DNA from 4 places in the Halomonas sp. AOP13-D3-9 genome. Region 1 is predicted to be linked to each of the others. Evidence: predicted binding sites of a transcription regulator. Region 1 holds the regulator's gene; each other region holds the start of a gene.

Region 1 (4,212 bases):
CTGGTGGAAAGGGCTGCTCAAAGTGGAGGCGGTTGGCCGCCGTCTATGGCGCTTTATCGAGCCTGTGGGGCGGCGCTTAATGCCGGTGGTGTATATCCCTCAAGCCTTCGCGCTAGGCGCACTTTGGGGCTGGCTACCCTGTGGGCTGGTCTACTCCATGCTGGCCTGGAGCCTGGCGATAGCCGACCCGCTCCAGGGCGCGCTGCTAATGGGCGCATTTGGGCTAGGCACCCTGCCGGCGCTGCTCGCCACTGGCCTCGCTGCGCGCCAGCTAAGCCACCTGATTCGCCACCCGGCGACGCGCAGCGTGGCGGCACTAACGATTATCGCGTTTGCGCTGTGGCAGCTCTGGACTCTTACGGCACACAACCTCTAATAGCATGACATGGCTCAATCTTTACGCTTTCGTCACGGGTTAGGCTAGCGGCATTACCTCACGTCGGAGCGCCCCTTCATGCCCGTTCATGCCCCTGCGGTTTCACCTCTTACCTCGTCTGTGGCGGCAGCGCCCGTGCAGCCGGTGTGGGATGAAGCCCTGCTGCGCCGCTACGACACCAGCGGACCACGCTACACGTCTTACCCCACGGCGCTGTCATTTCACGACCAATTCACCCCCGGTGACCTGACCCAGGCACTAGAGCGTAGCAATGCCAGTCAGCGTTCGCTGTCGCTGTATGTTCACGTGCCTTTTTGTCGCAAGATCTGCTTCTACTGCGCATGCAATAAAATCGCCACCAAGAACACCGCCCTGACCGAGCCTTACTTATCCCGGCTCGACCGTGAAATGGTGCTGACCGCACGCCACTTGGATACATCACGACCGGTGGAGCAGCTACACTGGGGTGGCGGAACGCCGACCTTTCTTAGCTTGAATCAGATGGGCGACCTGATTGATCGTTTGGATGCCCGGTTTGGCCTTTCGTCCTCTGCCGATCGCGACTACGCGATTGAAATAGACCCCCGGGAAGCGGATGTATTTACCCTGCGCCACCTGCAGTCGTTAGGCTTTAACCGCATTAGCCTGGGCGTGCAGGATTTAAGCCCGTTGGTGCAGAAAGCCATTAACCGCATTCAACCGCGGGTACTCACCGAAACGCTGATGGAAGAGGCGCATCGCCTGGGCTTTCGCTCGCTCAATCTCGATCTTATTTACGGTTTACCGTTTCAGACAGAAAAGAGCTTTGCGAATACCCTCCGCCAGGTGATTGAACTCAATCCGGCGCGTCTTTCAGTATTTAACTACGCCCATATGCCCGAGCGCTTTGCTCCCCAGCGGCGTATTAATGTCGATGATTTGCCGGGCGGTGAAGAGAAGCTGGCAATTCTGCGCACCACGATTGAAATGCTCACCGCGGCTGGCTACGTACATATCGGGATGGATCACTTTGCCCGGCCTGACGATAGCCTGGCCATTGCTCAGCGCGACGGCTCGCTACAGCGCAACTTCCAAGGCTACTCCAGCCATGCCCAGTGCGATTTAATCGGGCTTGGCGTTTCGGCGATTTCACGTATTGATGACGTCTACGCGCAGAACCCGAGCGATCTGGCAAGCTACGAGGCGGCGTTGGATCAGGGTCAGCTCGCTACTGTGCGAGGCGTGCGGTTGAGTGATGACGACCTAATCCGGCGGGATGTGATTGAGCGGCTGATGTGCGATATGGGCATTGATCTGGCTGCGGTCAGCCAGCGCTGGAACATTGATGCCCCCCGCTATTTTGCCCCCGCTCTGGAGCGTTTACAGAGCGCCGAGCAAGATGGCTTACTGACCCGTAGTGGTGATCAACTTAACGCCACGCCCATGGGTCGACTGCTGGTGCGCCATTTAGCCATGGCGTTCGATACCCATCTTTCTGGGCAAATAGGGCAGCGCTACTCTAAGATTGTTTAATCACCTTATTGCAGGCATGCTAACGGCACCACAATAAGTAAGAATTTGCTAATTTTATCCTGACCCACTCAAGGAGCACCGCATGTTGGAACCTATGAGCAGCCGACGCTCGCTACTCCACGAAGCGCGCTGCCAAACCTGCAGCCTTAGCTCGCTGTGCCTGCCGCTTGCCCTTGAGTTGGACGATATGGGGCAGTTCGATGCGATTATTCGCCGCCGTGCGCCGCTGAAAAAAGGCGAGCCGCTGTTTCGCCAGGGTGACACTTTTACCAGCGTTTACGCGGTGCGTTCGGGGAGTTTGAAACAGGTCACCGCCGAAGGTAACGGCAGTGAGCAGTTGACCAATTTCTACCTGCCCAGTGAACTGGTGGGGCTGGATGGCATTGATGAAGAGCACTACCCCGGTAGCGTTATCGCCCTGGAAACCACCACCGTTTGCGAGATTCCTTTTGACCGCCTGGATTTGCTCTCAGAAGAGATCCCTGAGCTACGTGGCCAGCTGTATCGGAGCATGAGCAAAGAGTTGCGCGATGACCGACGCATGATGCGCCTACTCTCGCGCAAAACCGCCGATCAACGGCTGGCCACCTTTTTGATTACCCTTTCGGACCGTTTTCGTCGCCGAGGCTACTCGCCCTACAGCTTTCGCCTCTCAATGCCGAGGGCCGATATTGGCAACTACCTGGGCTTAGCGGTGGAAACCGTCAGCCGCATTTTAAGCCGCTTTCAGCAGCAGAGCGTGGTGGCGGTTTCTGGGCGAGAGGTCAATATTCTCGATATGCCGCGTTTGATTACCCTCGCCGAAGAGGAAGAGCAAACGGTTAGCTGACGTTGAAGGCCTGGATGCGACCCGCCAGCAGCTCCGCCTGCTTCGCCTCTAAGCCCTCAAAATCAAACAGGCTGCGGTCTGCCAACTGGGAGGGCGCAATATTGGTCACCGCTTTAAACATGCTTTCCAGACGGCCAGGAAACTTCTCATCCCACTCGGCGAGCATCTCTTTGACCACCTGACGCTGCATATTAGGCTGGGAGCCGCACAGGTTGCAGGGAATGATTGGGAACGCCATCAGCCGCGAAAATTCCGCAATATCCGCTTCTTTGCAGTAGGCCAACGGCCGAATAACGATATTCTTACCATCATCGGATAGCAGCTTCGGCGGCATCGCTTTCAGGTTGCCGCCGAAGAACATATTCAGAAACAGGGTTTCAAGAATGTCTTCCCGGTGATGGCCCAGGGCAATTTTATTGGCCCCAATCTCTTCGGCAAACCCATACAGCGAGCCGCGGCGAAGCCGTGAACAGAGCGCGCAGGTGGTCTTGCCTTCAGGGGTTTTCTCCTTCACCACCGAGTAGGTATCGCGTTCTACGATGTGATACTCCACCCCCTGCTTGTCCAGATAGGCAGGCAGCACATGCTCAGGAAAGCCCGGCTGCTTCTGATCCAGATTGACCGCTATCAACGAAAAGTTAACTGGCGCGTTGCGCTGCAAGTTGCGCAAAATCTCCAGCATCGTGTAGCTGTCCTTACCGCCGGAGAGGCACACCATCACGCGATCGCCTTCATTGATCATTTGGTAATCAATAATCGCATTGCCCACTTCTCGGCGCAGACGCTTTTGCAGCTTGTTAAATTCACGCTTCTGCTTAGCATCAGCCTGCACAGCGTCTGGAGAGGCTGCAGGAGCAACATCTGGCGTGTCAAAATGCGGGTCGAAATAATCTAGGGATTGCATGAAATAAGCACTGCCGATAGTGAAAGGCGCTAAAAGAGGAAATATTGCCACATTCTAACAACACTCACCGCCTGACCCAAACACTAGTGCTTCCCCCATTCCTATGCCACCTCCGCCATAACGCGCTGCAGGCGCATATACAGAAGTGCGCTGGCGGTTGCCTCGCCAAGCACGCTTTGCACACCCATGGCGGGCACCTGCCAGCATGCCAGCGCCTGGGCGAAGCTGGTGGGCGCTTCTACCTCCGGATGCAAACGCCGCAGTTGGCGCTGATGCAGTCTCGCCACATCAACCTGGGCATTGGGTAGCGCAAAATTCAGCTGCTTAGTCAGTAGTCTATTCAACGCTACAATGCGCTGCTCCAACTGCCAGCCCACAATGGGCCGATTGCCGATAAATTCCACTAATGCGCTCAAGTTATCGCTGCTTGGCGGCTGCACCTCCCCTGCCTCACATAGCAAATAATGACGGCGCAGCGTCGCACTTTCGGGCTGTTTCGTGCTACCTAACGTCATCACAAAAGCACGGCTGGTTCGTACCTGCTGCTGGCTCAGCACCACCGCCGCCAAGCTGATCACCGGCGATGACAAT
Region 2 (4,212 bases), on a different contig from region 1:
GCCAACATGCTGCGGTCTACTTCCTTGGGTCACCAGCCCTCGCTATGGTCGTGGTTGGAGAGCACCCTTCTGCCGGTTAGCTACTTTTCGGGCCAACGGGACGCCAAGTTCCACACTCTGGCAACGCAACTAACAACGATGGCCCCGCGCCTGCGCCATATCACGCTGGAGGGGGGCCATAATCTTCATGCTGAGCAACCAGAGATGATTGCTCAGCAGCTCAACACTTGGTACCTAGGCTAGTGTTTATCAACTGATCAGCATAAGCCAGGGCAGGCCGATCACCAGCCAAACCACCAGGAAAAGCAGCCCGAAAATCGCCCCTAGCCGCCAAAACAGTGCGCTGGGTAAGTAGCCGCTGCCGTAGTAAACCGGGCTAGGCCCAGTGCCGTAGGGGGTGAGAATGCCCATAAAGCCGAGGGTGGGGAGTAGCAGCAGGATAAACATCTGCATATCCAGCCCGGCAATACCCGATGCCGCCGCCAGAATCACCGGCAGTAGGGCGGTCACGTGGGCCGTCACGCTGGCAAAGAAGTAGTGCAGTAGGTAAAAAATAACCACTAGCGCCACCATGGCCATCACTGGGTCGAAGTGGCTTATCTGCCCACCCACCACACCGCCAAACCAGTTAACGAATCCTACTTGACTGAGTCCGCCTGCTAGCGCCACCAGGGTGGCAAACCACACAAAGGTATTCCAAGCCGCACGATTGTTAAGAATATCGTCCCAGCTAATGATGCTTGTTAACAGCATGCCGCAGATGACCACTAGGCCTACCAGTGAGCCGGAGATGATGCTGCCAGCAAAAATCCACAGCAGCAGCGCAGTGACCACCATAACGACCAGCATGATTTCATGGCGGGTCAGTGCGCCCAGCTTGGTTAACTCCTTGCCGGCCCAGTCGGAAATTTCATCGCCCGCCTTCACTTCGGGGGAACATAGCCAATAGCTTAGCAGCGGCACCAGCAGTAACAGCAGAATGCCCGCTGGCACGACCGCCATAAACCACTGCCCCCAGTTGATTTGGATGCCGGTGGTACTTTCGGTTAGCGCGATAGCCAATAAGTTGGGGGCCAGGGCGGTCAAAAATAGCGAGCTGGTCACGCAGGTAGAGGCCAGTGCTGTCCACATCAAAAAGCTACCCATGCGCTTCATGCTGGGGTCATTAGGGTGCGAATCGTAAAGCGGTGGCAAGTTACGAATCACCGGGTAGATCGTGCCCGCACTGCGCGCCGTATTAGAGGGCGTAAAGGGCGCGAGAATGCCATCGGCAATCATCACCGCGTAGCCAAGGGTCAAGGTTCTCTTACCCATTGCCTTGACCAGCCAGAGGGAAATTCGTCGACCTAGGCCGGTTTTTTCGTAGCCCAGGGCAAACATAAAGGCACCAAAAATCAGCCATACGGTAGAGTTGGTAAAGCCCGACACCGCCCAGGAAAAGGCTTGGCCAGCGGGGTTGAAACCGTTAACGGCGAGCTGTTCGGGAGAGAACAACACCCACCTTGAAAGTAGCGCCACTAGGGTAACGCCGATCAGACCCACCACCGCGCCCGGTAGTGGTTCAAGAATCAAACCCACCACGCAGCCCAGGAAAATGGCTAAAAAATACCACGCATGAGGCGCAAGCCCCGGGGGAATGGGGATCAGCGCGACGATGATAGTGACTGCTAGCGGTGCTAACAGTTTCCATCGCGGTGAGGGTTGAGCATTCGTCGTCATGCGGCACCTCTCTTTAGTTTTCTTGAGCCTGTCTGGGCTTCTTTTATTGCCTGGTATTGCTTGGCGGATAGCTATCTGCCTTGCAGTGAGTGGCTTGAAGAGTAGGGGCTGCGGCACGCGGGGAACAGCAATACCCGCTCGATCTCCCACTTGCTTGACGCACGTCAATAGTTCTTTGGACTAATGAGCAGGGCCTGCCAAGGGCGTGGTAAGTTCGAATAATGAAAGGGCACCGAAGAGTGCCGCCAGTACCACCTTTGACTTGGCTAATGGAAGGGGTTGTCATGCAGCAGCGAGATTTCGATATCGTCATTGTCGGTGGGGGCGGCGCAGGCTTACGTGCTGCTATTGGAGCTGCCGAGCAGGCTAAAACCCAGGGCGCCCCTCAGCGTATTGCGCTGCTCTCCAAGGTGTACCCCATGCGCTCCCATACCGTTGCCGCGGAAGGCGGAGCGGCGGCGGTTACCAGTGAAGAAGACTCCCATCAGGCGCATTTTGATGACACCGTTTCCGGCGGTGACTGGCTGGTTGAACAGGGTGTCGTCGACTACTTTGTTCACCACGCTTACCAAGAGCTGGTGCAGATGGAGCGCTGGGGCTGTCCCTGGAGCCGTAAAGACGATGGCCAAGTGCAAGTACGCCGCTTTGGGGGCATGAAAACCGCCCGCACTTGGTTCGCCGCCGACAAAACCGGCTTCCATATGCTCCACACCCTATTTCAAACCTCGCTGAAATATCCCGAGATCGAGCGTTTCGACGAGTACTTCGTGCTCGACCTGGCGGTTCACGAAGGCGCAGTGATTGGTGTGATTGCGCTACAAATCGCCACTGGCGAATTAACCGTGCTGCGCGCCAAAGCGGTGATTCTGGCCACCGGCGGCGCGGGGCGTTTATTCCGTTTCAACACCAATGCGGGCATTGTTACCGGCGACGGTATGGCGATGGCTTATCGCCACGGTGTGGCACTGCGGGATATGGAGTTTGTTCAGTATCACCCCACCGGCCTGCCCGGCTCCGGCATTTTGATTACCGAAGCGTGCCGGGGTGAAGGGGGGATTCTGCTAAACAAAGATGGCTATCGCTATCTGCAGGATTATGGCCTTGGCCCGGAAACACCGCTTGGCAAACCGGAAAACAAGTACATGGAGCTAGGCCCTCGGGACAAACTCTCCCAGGCTTTCTGGCAGGAGCAGCAGGCAGGCCGCACCGGCAAGTTTGGCGACAGCGATGTGGTCTATCTTGATCTGCGCCACTTGGGTGAAAAGACCATTCTGGAGCGCCTGCCGTTTATCTGCGAGCTGGCCAAATCCTATATCAACGTCGACCCGGTGAAAGAGCCCATCCCCATTCGCCCAGCGGTTCACTACACCATGGGCGGTATTGAAACCAACCCCCAGTGTGAAACTTCCATTGCCGGGCTGTACGCCGCCGGGGAGTGTGCTTCGGTGGGCTTGCACGGCGCCAACCGTTTGGGCTCTAACTCGCTAACTGAGCTATTGGTGTTTGGCCGCCTGGCCGGTGAGCAGGCCAGTCAGCGTGCGGCGCAAACAGAGTGGGCCGATGAGCGCCTGCTGGAAGCCCAGGGCGACCGCCAGCAAGCCAAGCTGCTGCGGCTATGTGACGGAACGGGGAGCGGCGAGAACTGGGTAGAACTCAAGCACGCCATGGTGCAGGCCATGGAGAGCGGCTGTGGGATTTACCGCACCGAAGAGGGCATGCGCCATTCGCTGGATACCATGCGCCAACTGCGTGCGCGCTTCAACGAGATCCGCGTTAACGATACCAGCAAGATTTTTAATACCGAGTTACTGGAATGTCTTGAACTGGAGTGTGGCCTGGATATTGCCGAAGCCTCCTGTTTGGGCGCGCTTGAGCGCCGTGAGTCCCGCGGTGCCCACCAGCGCTTGGATGAAGGCATGCAGAAACGCGATGACGTTAACTACCTTAAGCATAGCCAGGTGTTCTACCAAGGCGATGCCCATGCCGAGCTGCGCTGGCAGGACGTCGATGTGCAATTCTCTGCCCCGGCGGAGCGGGCCTATGGCGATGCGGGCAAGGGGGAGAAGGTATGAGTACCGATCAGATTACTGCCAAGCGTGTTAGCGCTGATAACACCAGCACCAAGCATATCAGCGTCAAACGCTACCTGCCGGACACCTCGACTGAAACGTACTGGCAGGAGTACGACCTGCCGGTGGATGACAGCACCTCGCTGCTGGATGCCCTTAACCACATCAAGGAGCAGCTCGATAGCACGCTGAGCTACCGCTGGTCTTGCCGTATGGCGATCTGTGGCTCCTGCGGGGTGATGGTGAACGGCATTCCCAAGCTGGGCTGTAAAACCTTCCTGCGCGATTACGAGGGTGATATTCGTATCGAGCCGCTGGCCCACTTCCCCGTGCAGCGGGATCTGGTGGTGGATATGGCGATCTTCCTGGAACACCTGGCGGCGGTTAAGCCCTATCTGATTGACAATAATCCGGTAAAACCCTA
Region 3 (4,212 bases), on a different contig from region 1:
TAGTCGCCTGTCGAACATGCTACCAGCATGGCACCCGGCTCCCGGGGGGCCGAGCCAAAGGTTTTCAGAACGGTGCATAGCCAAACGGTCAGCCCCTGATTGGCCCACTTCAGCGCCCGTTCGATAACCTGTAGATCAAGATGGTGCATTAAATCGCCGCCTCCATGGTGAGCCGAAGGGCGGCTTTCAGTGCATCGCGAATGGTGTCAGGGGTAAAAGGGGGATGGGTAAAGCGTACCCCCGTGGCATCAAAAAGCGCGTTGGCAATCGCGGGAGCGCCGGGCAGTGAGGCGGACTCCCCAACGCCGAGTGGGGGTAGTTCAGGGCGATCAAGCAGCATGACGTCGATGGGAGGAAGCTCTGAGAAACGCAGAATGGGGTAGCCGCCCCACTCTCTGCTGGTCGGTAAACCATCCTCAAAGGTTACCCGCTCCTTTAACGTGCGGCTGAGCATCTGGATCACATTGCCATGCACCTGATGGCGAACGCCGGCGGGGTTCACCATTAAGCCCGCATCCTGACCCACATATAAGTTCTCGACGACAACCCGCCCACTCTTCACATTGACTGTAAGTTCAATCACCCAGGCGGCAAGCGCGGCACCAAAGCCGGGAAATTTACTATGTACGTACTGGGCGTAAGCGAAGCCTCGGCCGTAGCGCCACTCGCCATCGCTACTCGGGTTGGCGTTAGCGGTGCAGGGTTTCCAGTTCGCACGTTTGGCTAACTCTTCGACAAGCTCGCAGGCGCGGTTATCGGCTAAGTAGCGCAACCGATAGGCGACAGGATCTTCACCCGCCAAGTAGGCGAGTTCATCAATATAGCTTTCGTGGGCGAAGGTGCTGGGCAGTGCCGAGACGCCACGCAGCCAGGAGGCACGAACCAGCGTCGGGACGTCGTCGCACACTATTTGGCGATGAGGATAGCGGTAGGGCGGCACCGACGTTCGATCCCCCATTTCAAAGGGGATATCAATCGGTGAGGCGGCGCCGGTCAGCAGCAGTGCCAGGGTGGGCGCACTGTTAGAGGGGTAGCGCGTATTAAAGCGATAGCCTGCTGGGCTGCCATCTGCGTTTAAGCCGCCCTGGATGGCCATATACTGAGCAGCCCCTTTAGGCTCCCAGGTGTGCTCCTGCTCACGGGTTAGTTGTACACGAACAGGTCGACCCACCGCCTGAGACAGCAGCACTGCATCCGCGCCAACGTCGTCGGCGCAGTTGCGGCCATAGCAGCCTGATGTTTCCATGCGGGTAATGGTGATAACGCCTTCATCCAAACCGGTAAGGCGGGCGAGGTCGGCGCGCAGGCTGTGTGGATTTTGGGTGCCCGACCATACGTGAAGGCCATCTTCATTGGCATCGGCGACAGAGCACGAAGGGCCGATAGAGCCATGCAGTTGGAAAGGCCACACATAGTGACGATTGAGCGGATGCTGTGCGGCAGCCAGAGCGCTGTCGAGATCACCCTCTTCGAGGAGTATGCGCTGCTTGCTGGGCAGGTCGAGCAGTGCTTGCTCTATGTTGTCCAACTGAGGCAAGCCTTCGATTGGGCGCCACTGGATCTTTAGCTGTTTGGCGGCAGCAGCAGCCTGCTCTTCACGCTCGGCCACCACGCCAACAAAGTCACCGACCACCACGACACTTATCACACCTGGCAAATGCGCCACAGAGCTTTCATCTACCGCGATTAAACTGTTGCCAATAAAGTCGCCGCTATCATGGCCGACATAAGGCGGACGAATCACTCGCCCATGTAGCATGTTGGGCAGGCGCAGATCGTGGATAAAGGTCAATTCCCCGGTGGCCTTGGCGGGTATATCCACGCGGGAGGTCGATTGGCCGACCAGGGTATAATGGCTGACCGGCTTAAGCGGCACCTCATCGGCAAGCTTTAATGCATGACGGGTGCCCCGCAGCAACTCCCCAAAGCTAACGGATGAGCGGTTATTATCACTTGGCGTAATAGCGCCGTTCTGGCAGCTAAGTAGTGAGCGCTCAGTGTCAAAGTGCTTTGCTGCCAGGGTTAATAGGTACTCCCGCGCCTGTGCCGCAGCTCGTCGTAAAGGCTCGGCAGTGATCTGAATCGATGCACTGGCTATGGTGGGGCCTTGGTTGGGGGCTTCAACGGAGTTGCCCAGCACCATTGTGACGCCGTCGAACGCGACGCTAAGCTCTTCTGCGACAATTTGAGCGAGCGCCGTGCGTATGCCTGTGCCCAGGTCTACGTGGCCGTTGAAAGCCACGATATGACTATCGCTCAGTACGGCAATGAATATCTCAGGCTCATGGGGGGTGAAGTTTGAGTGTGTACCTGGCTGTCCGGGCGCGGGCTTGGGGGGCGTAACCGGGTCGCGATAGATCACCAGAACATCAGACCCATACAGCAGTGACTCTCTTGTATAGTCTGGTTTATCAGCCATGTCTGCCTCCCACGCTCGCGTTTACGATGATCAGTGCGGATGAATTTTAGGTGATGAAAGAGCGATAACTAAGGTAAAATTATAGCGTGTACGCCATAAAAGCATGATGAATTGATCCAGCGCAAGCAGTATTTAAAGCGTTGATGCATCATTTTGTTAACCAGTGCCATACTCGATACACGTCGTCGCTAATAGATTAAGGATATGGAATGACAACGGATAGTGCGCTCAAACACTCGTCTTCCGGTGAGCACCCCACGCCTTCAGAGCAGGGGTATGATTTTTCTGAGCAAGTAGGGCATCTACTGCGTAAAGCCTACCAGCGGCATACGGCTATTTTTCAGCGCTACAGCAGCGATAAGCAGCTTACGGCCATTCAATTTGTCACGCTGTGCACGGTGATGGAGCGTGGCCCCAGCTCGTTAACCGATATCGTCAACGCCACGGCGATTGATCCAGCCACTATCCGTGGCGTCATTAAACGTCTTAAAGCGCGGGGGTGGATCTCGCTCACCACCGACCCCAATGATCAACGTAAAGTCATGGTCGTGATCACTGAGGCCGGGGAGACATTAGTCGAGGCTATGGTGCCCAGTGCCAAGCAAATTAGCGATCAGACCATGAAAAATCTCAACCCGGCAGAGCGGGTTGCCTTAATGCATCTGCTGGAAAAAATGAACGCGGACGGATAACACAACCGAGACGCCCGCTTCACCTGTGTTCTTGGGCACTCCTAACGCTTTATTAAGTAATCCAGTGTTTCATCCAGTCCAATCACATCGCCATATTTGCTATCGATATCAAACAGATTAGCTTCATGGGGCGCGGGGTGGCGGTCGCCCACACAGTCACGTACCACCATCACCCGAAAGCCGTGCTGTACGCCGTCAACGGCGGTGGCGCGAATGCAGCCGCTGGTGGAGCAACCGGTAATGATCAGCGTATCGATCCCCATGGCGACCAGCGTGGAAGCCAGCGAAGTACCAAAGAAAGCGCTGGCATACTGCTTGGTCATTACCAGCTCATCTTCTCTGGGGGCCACCTCGGGGCAGAACTCCGCGTAAGGGTTGCCCGCCACCATCGCCCGCATGACCGGTGCCTTCTTGACCCAAATGCCACCATCGATTTGATCCGGGGCGTGATAAAGAATATTGGTGTGGATAACGGGCGTACCCGTCCGCCGTGCGGTATTGAGTAGCGGCGGCATATTGGCCACCGCATCCACCACACCCTGGGCAAATAGCGGCGAACCGGGGGTCGTGTAGCCCTGCATAAAATCAACCACCAGCAGCGCGGGTCTTTTGCCAAAACCAATGCGTCCATCCCACACGCCCTTGTAGTTGTTATCTAAGCTGTCATCTAAAGAGCTGTCATTAGCACCGCTGCCGTTGGTTGCTTGGCTGGGGTTGGTCATAGTGCTATCTCCTAGTAAGCCCCTGATAAGAGGGCGCCCGCGCCCGGTACGATGGGCTCCAGGTCGAGTGCCTTGAGCATGGCGTAGGTGGTCGCGATAGCTGCGGTCACAACGGGCTTTCCGGTTAAGGCTTCTACCTTGGCGACGGCCGGTAGTGAGGGCATTTGCACACAGGCTGACAAGACGATAGCGTCCACGTTACTTAAATCGAGACTGGCGACGATCTCGGGAAGATTGGCGGGATCGTGGCGGGCAACATCAAGGTTGTTGGGGATCTCAAGCGCCCGGTAGTCGAGCACGTCAATGCCTTCCTGACGGATGTAGTCGACCACCATTTCGGTCAGCGGCTTCATGTAAGGCGCCACGACCACCACACGTT
Region 4 (4,212 bases), on a different contig from region 1:
CGCGGCCCTTCCAGGCGATGCTCGAACCAGATAAACAGAAACGTCCACACGCTTTGCGGGCAGCTGTAGCCACACCACACTCGCCCAGCCACTACCGTGATCAAAAACAACCCAAAAGCGCACAGCACTAGAATCCAGGTGAGCAAGATAAAGTCCTGTGGATAAAACGTCGCCGCAAACAGGTGGAACTCCTGGGCTGAGAGGTCAAACCACACCAGCGGCCGATCACCCCAATTGATCCACGGCAAGCCGAAATAGAGCGCCATCAACAGCCAGTTAGAAAAGCGCCGGATACGCTGAAAAAAACCGCTTATTTCTCGCACATAAATATGTCCGAGCTTCGGTGGCTTGCTACTGGGAGACTGAGAATTGGGCGACTTAGACGGAGGAGTATGGTGTTCAACCGCCGCCTCAGTAGTCATGTCTTGCAGTGGAATGCGTTGCGTCATACCGATATCCAAAAAAGAAAGAATGGAGGCTTATGCGGTCGAGGGGCGTCGCGGGGCAGATGATTAAGCATTTGTTAGAAGGCGCGACTTTTAAGTTAGCCGCTACTATGCTCATACAGGGATGGCACAAACAGATGCAGTTTTAGAGAAATAAGGCGTATCAGTTAGCACTAGCCTCTCACACCGCTGCTTTCTGATATGCTGTTTATTACTATATTTGAGTCTGTTTTACGCTTCGCACATGCGGCACAGTGGTGCTTTCTATAAGCAGAGATCCGCGCTGTGCCAGCTAACACTGTGATGGAGCATTCGGGCGTTTTAATCAATACACCGACGGTTTATCCCATGAAACGCTACGAACAGTTTGCCGATGAGATAGCGACGCTGATTCGCCAAGGTGTGCTTGGCCCAGGGGAACGAATCCCCTCGGTGCGCCAGGCTAGCCGCCATCACGGCATTAGCCCTTCTACGGTGTTCCAGGCTTACTATTTACTTGAGAACCGTGGGCTTATCACTGCAAGGGCACGCTCGGGGTATTTTGTGCGTGAACACGCCCGGCGCCTGCTGGACGAACCGCGTGTAACGCTGCAGCCCACCGACCCAGCAGAGGTAGAAGTCAGCGAGTTGGTGTTCTCAGTGCTTGGCTCGCTTCAGGATGACCGCACGGTGCCCTTTGGATCGGCCTTTCCCAGTCCTGAGCTGTTTCCGCTTTCGCGCTTGAGTATCAGCATGACGCGGGGGTTGCGGGCGCTTTCGCCTCAACAGGTGGTGGCTGACATGACCACCGGGCATACCGATCTGTGTCGGCAGATTGCCCTGCGCTACATGCTGGGCGGCATTCAACTGCCGATGGAAGAGCTGGTGATTACCAATGGTGCTCTGGAGGGGCTTAATCTAGCGCTGCAGAGTGTTACCCAGCCGGGCGATCTGGTGGCGATTGAGTCGCCGGCGTTTTATGCCAGCCTGCAGGTATTGGAGCGACTAAAACTTCGCGCCGTAGAGGTTCCGGTTCACCCACGGGAGGGAATCGACCTCGACGTGTTGGCAGAGCGACTAGAGACACTGCCCATCAAAGCCTGCTGGTTTATGAGCCATTTACAGAACCCAATCGGCGCCAGCATGAGCAGAGAGCGCAAACAAGCCCTCTATCAGCTGATAAAACAGCACCAAGTGCCGATGCTAGAGGATGATGTATATGCCGAGCTGTACTTTGGCAGCACCCCACCCGCGCCCGTAAAAACCTTCGATGATGAGGGGTTGGTCATTCACTGCAGCTCCTTCTCAAAGTGCTTGGCACCCGGCTACCGGGTCGGTTGGGTAGCGGGCGGCCGCTATGCACAGGCCATCTCGCGGCTAAAACTGATGACCACAATCTCGCCCTCCGTGCCCGCTCAGGCAGCCATCGCTGACTATTTGCAGCACGGCGGTTATGACCGCCATTTGCGCAAACTCCGCCACGCCTTAGAAGCCCAGCAAGGCAGCATGTTAGCGGCGGCGGATCGCTACTTTCCTACCCATACTCGCATCACCCGCCCAGCGGGCGGCTACTTTTTGTGGGTGGAGTTTCCCGAGCAGGTGGATTCGCTGCGGCTATTTAATACGGCGCTCGACCATGGCGTTAGCTTAGCGCCAGGCCCGATTTTTTCCGCGACCCAGCAGTTTCGCCACTGCGTGCGCCTAAGCTATGGCCACCCCTGGACGCCACGCAGCGAGCGCGGTATGGAAACGTTGGGGCAGTTATTAACGCTTTTCTGACTATCTTTCCTGACCAATTATGTAAAGCCGCTATTAGTACCTCAGTGCTTAACCCAGAGCAACTGATCTGGTTTTTTAGTGAAAAACTGAGTCTGTTATGAAATACAGCAAGCGATAGACTGTTCCGATGAAGCCATACAGCGGCTATACCGGCCCACTATTTAGTTAAGACAGTGGCTGTCATCGGAGGAAGCGCCATGCTCGGAATCGCGGCCATTGATTTGGCCAGGGTGCAGTTTGCCTTTACTATTTCCTTTCACATCATTTTTCCCGCCATCACTATCGGTTTAGCCAGCTACCTGGCCGTGCTGGAAGGGCTGTGGCTAAAGACCCAGCGGGATACCTATCGCCATCTATACCACTTCTGGTCAAAAATCTTTGCCGTCAACTTTGCCATGGGCGTGGTCTCGGGCATTGTGATGGCCTACCAGTTTGGCACCCATTGGAGCGGCTTTTCTGCCTTTGCGGGGAGTGTCACAGGGCCATTGCTCACCTACGAAGTGCTCACAGCTTTCTTCCTGGAAGCCGGCTTTCTAGGGGTGATGCTATTTGGCTGGGAGCGCGTTGGCAGGGGCCTGCACTTTTTTGCCACCTGCATGGTCGCGCTCGGCACCCTCATATCGATGTTTTGGATACTCTCCTCCAACAGTTGGATGCAGACCCCGCAAGGCCACGACATCATCAACGGTGTGGTGATTCCCGTTGATTGGATGAAGATTGTCTTTAATCCCTCTTTTCCCTACCGCCTTGCCCATATGGCACTGGCTGCTTTCTTAAGTACAGCGCTATTTGTCGCCGCCTCCGCCGCTTGGCTGCTACTAAGGGGCAAGCACTCCCCTGAAGTACGCACCATGCTCTCCATGGCGCTGATCATGCTGGCCATCACTGCCCCGCTTCAGGCCGTGGTGGGTGACATGCATGGTCTTAATACTCTGGAACACCAGCCTGCCAAGATCGCCGCTATCGAAGGGCACTGGGATAACAGTAGCGGTGAACCCACCCCGCTGATCCTGTTCGGCTTACCCGATATGAACCGCGAAGAGACTCGCTTCAAAGTGGAGATTCCCGTGTTGGGCAGCCTGCTGTTACAGCACAGCTTGACCGAGCAAATCCCCGCCCTTAAGGAGTTCGCCCCGGAAGACCGCCCCAATTCGACTATCGTGTTCTGGAGCTTTCGGTTAATGGTTGGGCTTGGGGTGTTAATGATTCTGCTTGCCATCGTGGGCAACACCCTGCGCATCAAAGGGCGGCTATATACATCCCGCCGCTTTCTACTGTTCACGTTAGGCATGGGCCCAGCGGGGCTAGTGGCTTTACTGGCGGGCTGGTTTACCACCGAAGTAGGCCGCCAACCTTGGGTCGTCTACGGATTACTGCGCACCGCCGATGCCGCTTCAGCGCACAACGCTGTGCACCTCAGCATTAGCTTGGCGGCCTTTGTGGTGGTCTATCTGGCCGTCTTCGGCACCGGCGTTATCTACATGATGAGCTTGGTCAATAAAGGCCCAAGCGATTCCCCTTCGCACACCTTAGGTGGCCCAGGCCATCAACACACGCCCGCACGGCCGCTCTCGGCGGTTAACGACACACTGACGACTCACTACTAGATTGGGGTGCACTATGGGCATTGATTTATCACTTATCTGGGCCATTATCATCCTGTTTGGTGTGATGATGTATGTGGTCATGGATGGTTTTGACTTAGGCATTGGCCTGCTTTTTCTAAGCGTTCATGACGAGCAGGAGCGCGACATTATGATGAACACCGTGGCGCCCGTGTGGGACGGCAACGAAACCTGGCTAGTGTTAGGCGGCGCGGGACTATTCGCCGCCTTCCCTCTCGCCTACGCTGTGGTGTTGGAAGCACTGGCGATTCCGCTAATCGTGATGTTGCTGGGGCTAATTTTTCGCGGCGTCGCCTTTGAGTTTCGCTTCAAGGCCTCCCCCCAGCGGCGCCATGTATGGGACAAAGCCTTTATCGGCGGCTCGCTGCTGGCGACCACTGCAC

Evidence for each region. The regulator FNR, encoded in region 1, switches genes on or off when oxygen is low (the NO sensors DNR and NnrR bind a similar motif). The targets are predictions, from matches to a motif close to TTGATNTANATCAA.
Region 2: the regulator FNR is predicted to act here: its motif matches at 1,874-1,887, upstream of frdA (fumarate reductase (quinol) flavoprotein subunit).
Region 3: the regulator FNR is predicted to act here: its motif matches at 2,531-2,544, upstream of ACT3UM_RS00055 (xanthine dehydrogenase family protein molybdopterin-binding subunit).
Region 4: the regulator FNR is predicted to act here: its motif matches at 2,253-2,266, upstream of ACT3UM_RS10255 (cytochrome ubiquinol oxidase subunit I).

What each region holds. Positions count from the first base shown of each region.
Region 1 covers NZ_JBQSYH010000003.1:149,316-153,527, forward strand. Annotated here, with positions in the region: gene ACT3UM_RS04460 (sulfite exporter TauE/SafE family protein) at 1-376, shown strand, start outside; gene hemN (oxygen-independent coproporphyrinogen III oxidase) at 455-1,888, shown strand; gene fnr (fumarate/nitrate reduction transcriptional regulator Fnr) at 1,971-2,717, shown strand; gene ttcA (tRNA 2-thiocytidine(32) synthetase TtcA) at 2,710-3,621, opposite strand; gene ACT3UM_RS04480 (3'-5' exonuclease family protein) at 3,723-4,212, opposite strand, start outside.
Region 2 covers NZ_JBQSYH010000001.1:181,297-185,508, forward strand. Annotated here, with positions in the region: gene menH (2-succinyl-6-hydroxy-2,4-cyclohexadiene-1-carboxylate synthase) at 1-243, shown strand, start outside; gene ACT3UM_RS00835 (anion permease) at 250-1,719, opposite strand; gene frdA (fumarate reductase (quinol) flavoprotein subunit) at 2,004-3,791, shown strand; gene ACT3UM_RS00845 (succinate dehydrogenase/fumarate reductase iron-sulfur subunit) at 3,788-4,212, shown strand, end outside.
Region 3 covers NZ_JBQSYH010000001.1:11,650-15,861, forward strand. Annotated here, with positions in the region: gene ACT3UM_RS00050 (XdhC family protein) at 1-149, opposite strand, end outside; gene ACT3UM_RS00055 (xanthine dehydrogenase family protein molybdopterin-binding subunit) at 149-2,419, opposite strand; gene ACT3UM_RS00060 (MarR family winged helix-turn-helix transcriptional regulator) at 2,629-3,111, shown strand; gene ACT3UM_RS00065 (N-carbamoylsarcosine amidohydrolase) at 3,153-3,833, opposite strand; gene ACT3UM_RS00070 (maleate cis-trans isomerase family protein) at 3,845-4,212, opposite strand, start outside.
Region 4 covers NZ_JBQSYH010000008.1:23,823-28,034, forward strand. Annotated here, with positions in the region: gene ccoG (cytochrome c oxidase accessory protein CcoG) at 1-449, opposite strand, end outside; gene mapR (GntR family transcriptional regulator MpaR) at 795-2,204, shown strand; gene ACT3UM_RS10255 (cytochrome ubiquinol oxidase subunit I) at 2,402-3,811, shown strand; gene cydB (cytochrome d ubiquinol oxidase subunit II) at 3,825-4,212, shown strand, end outside.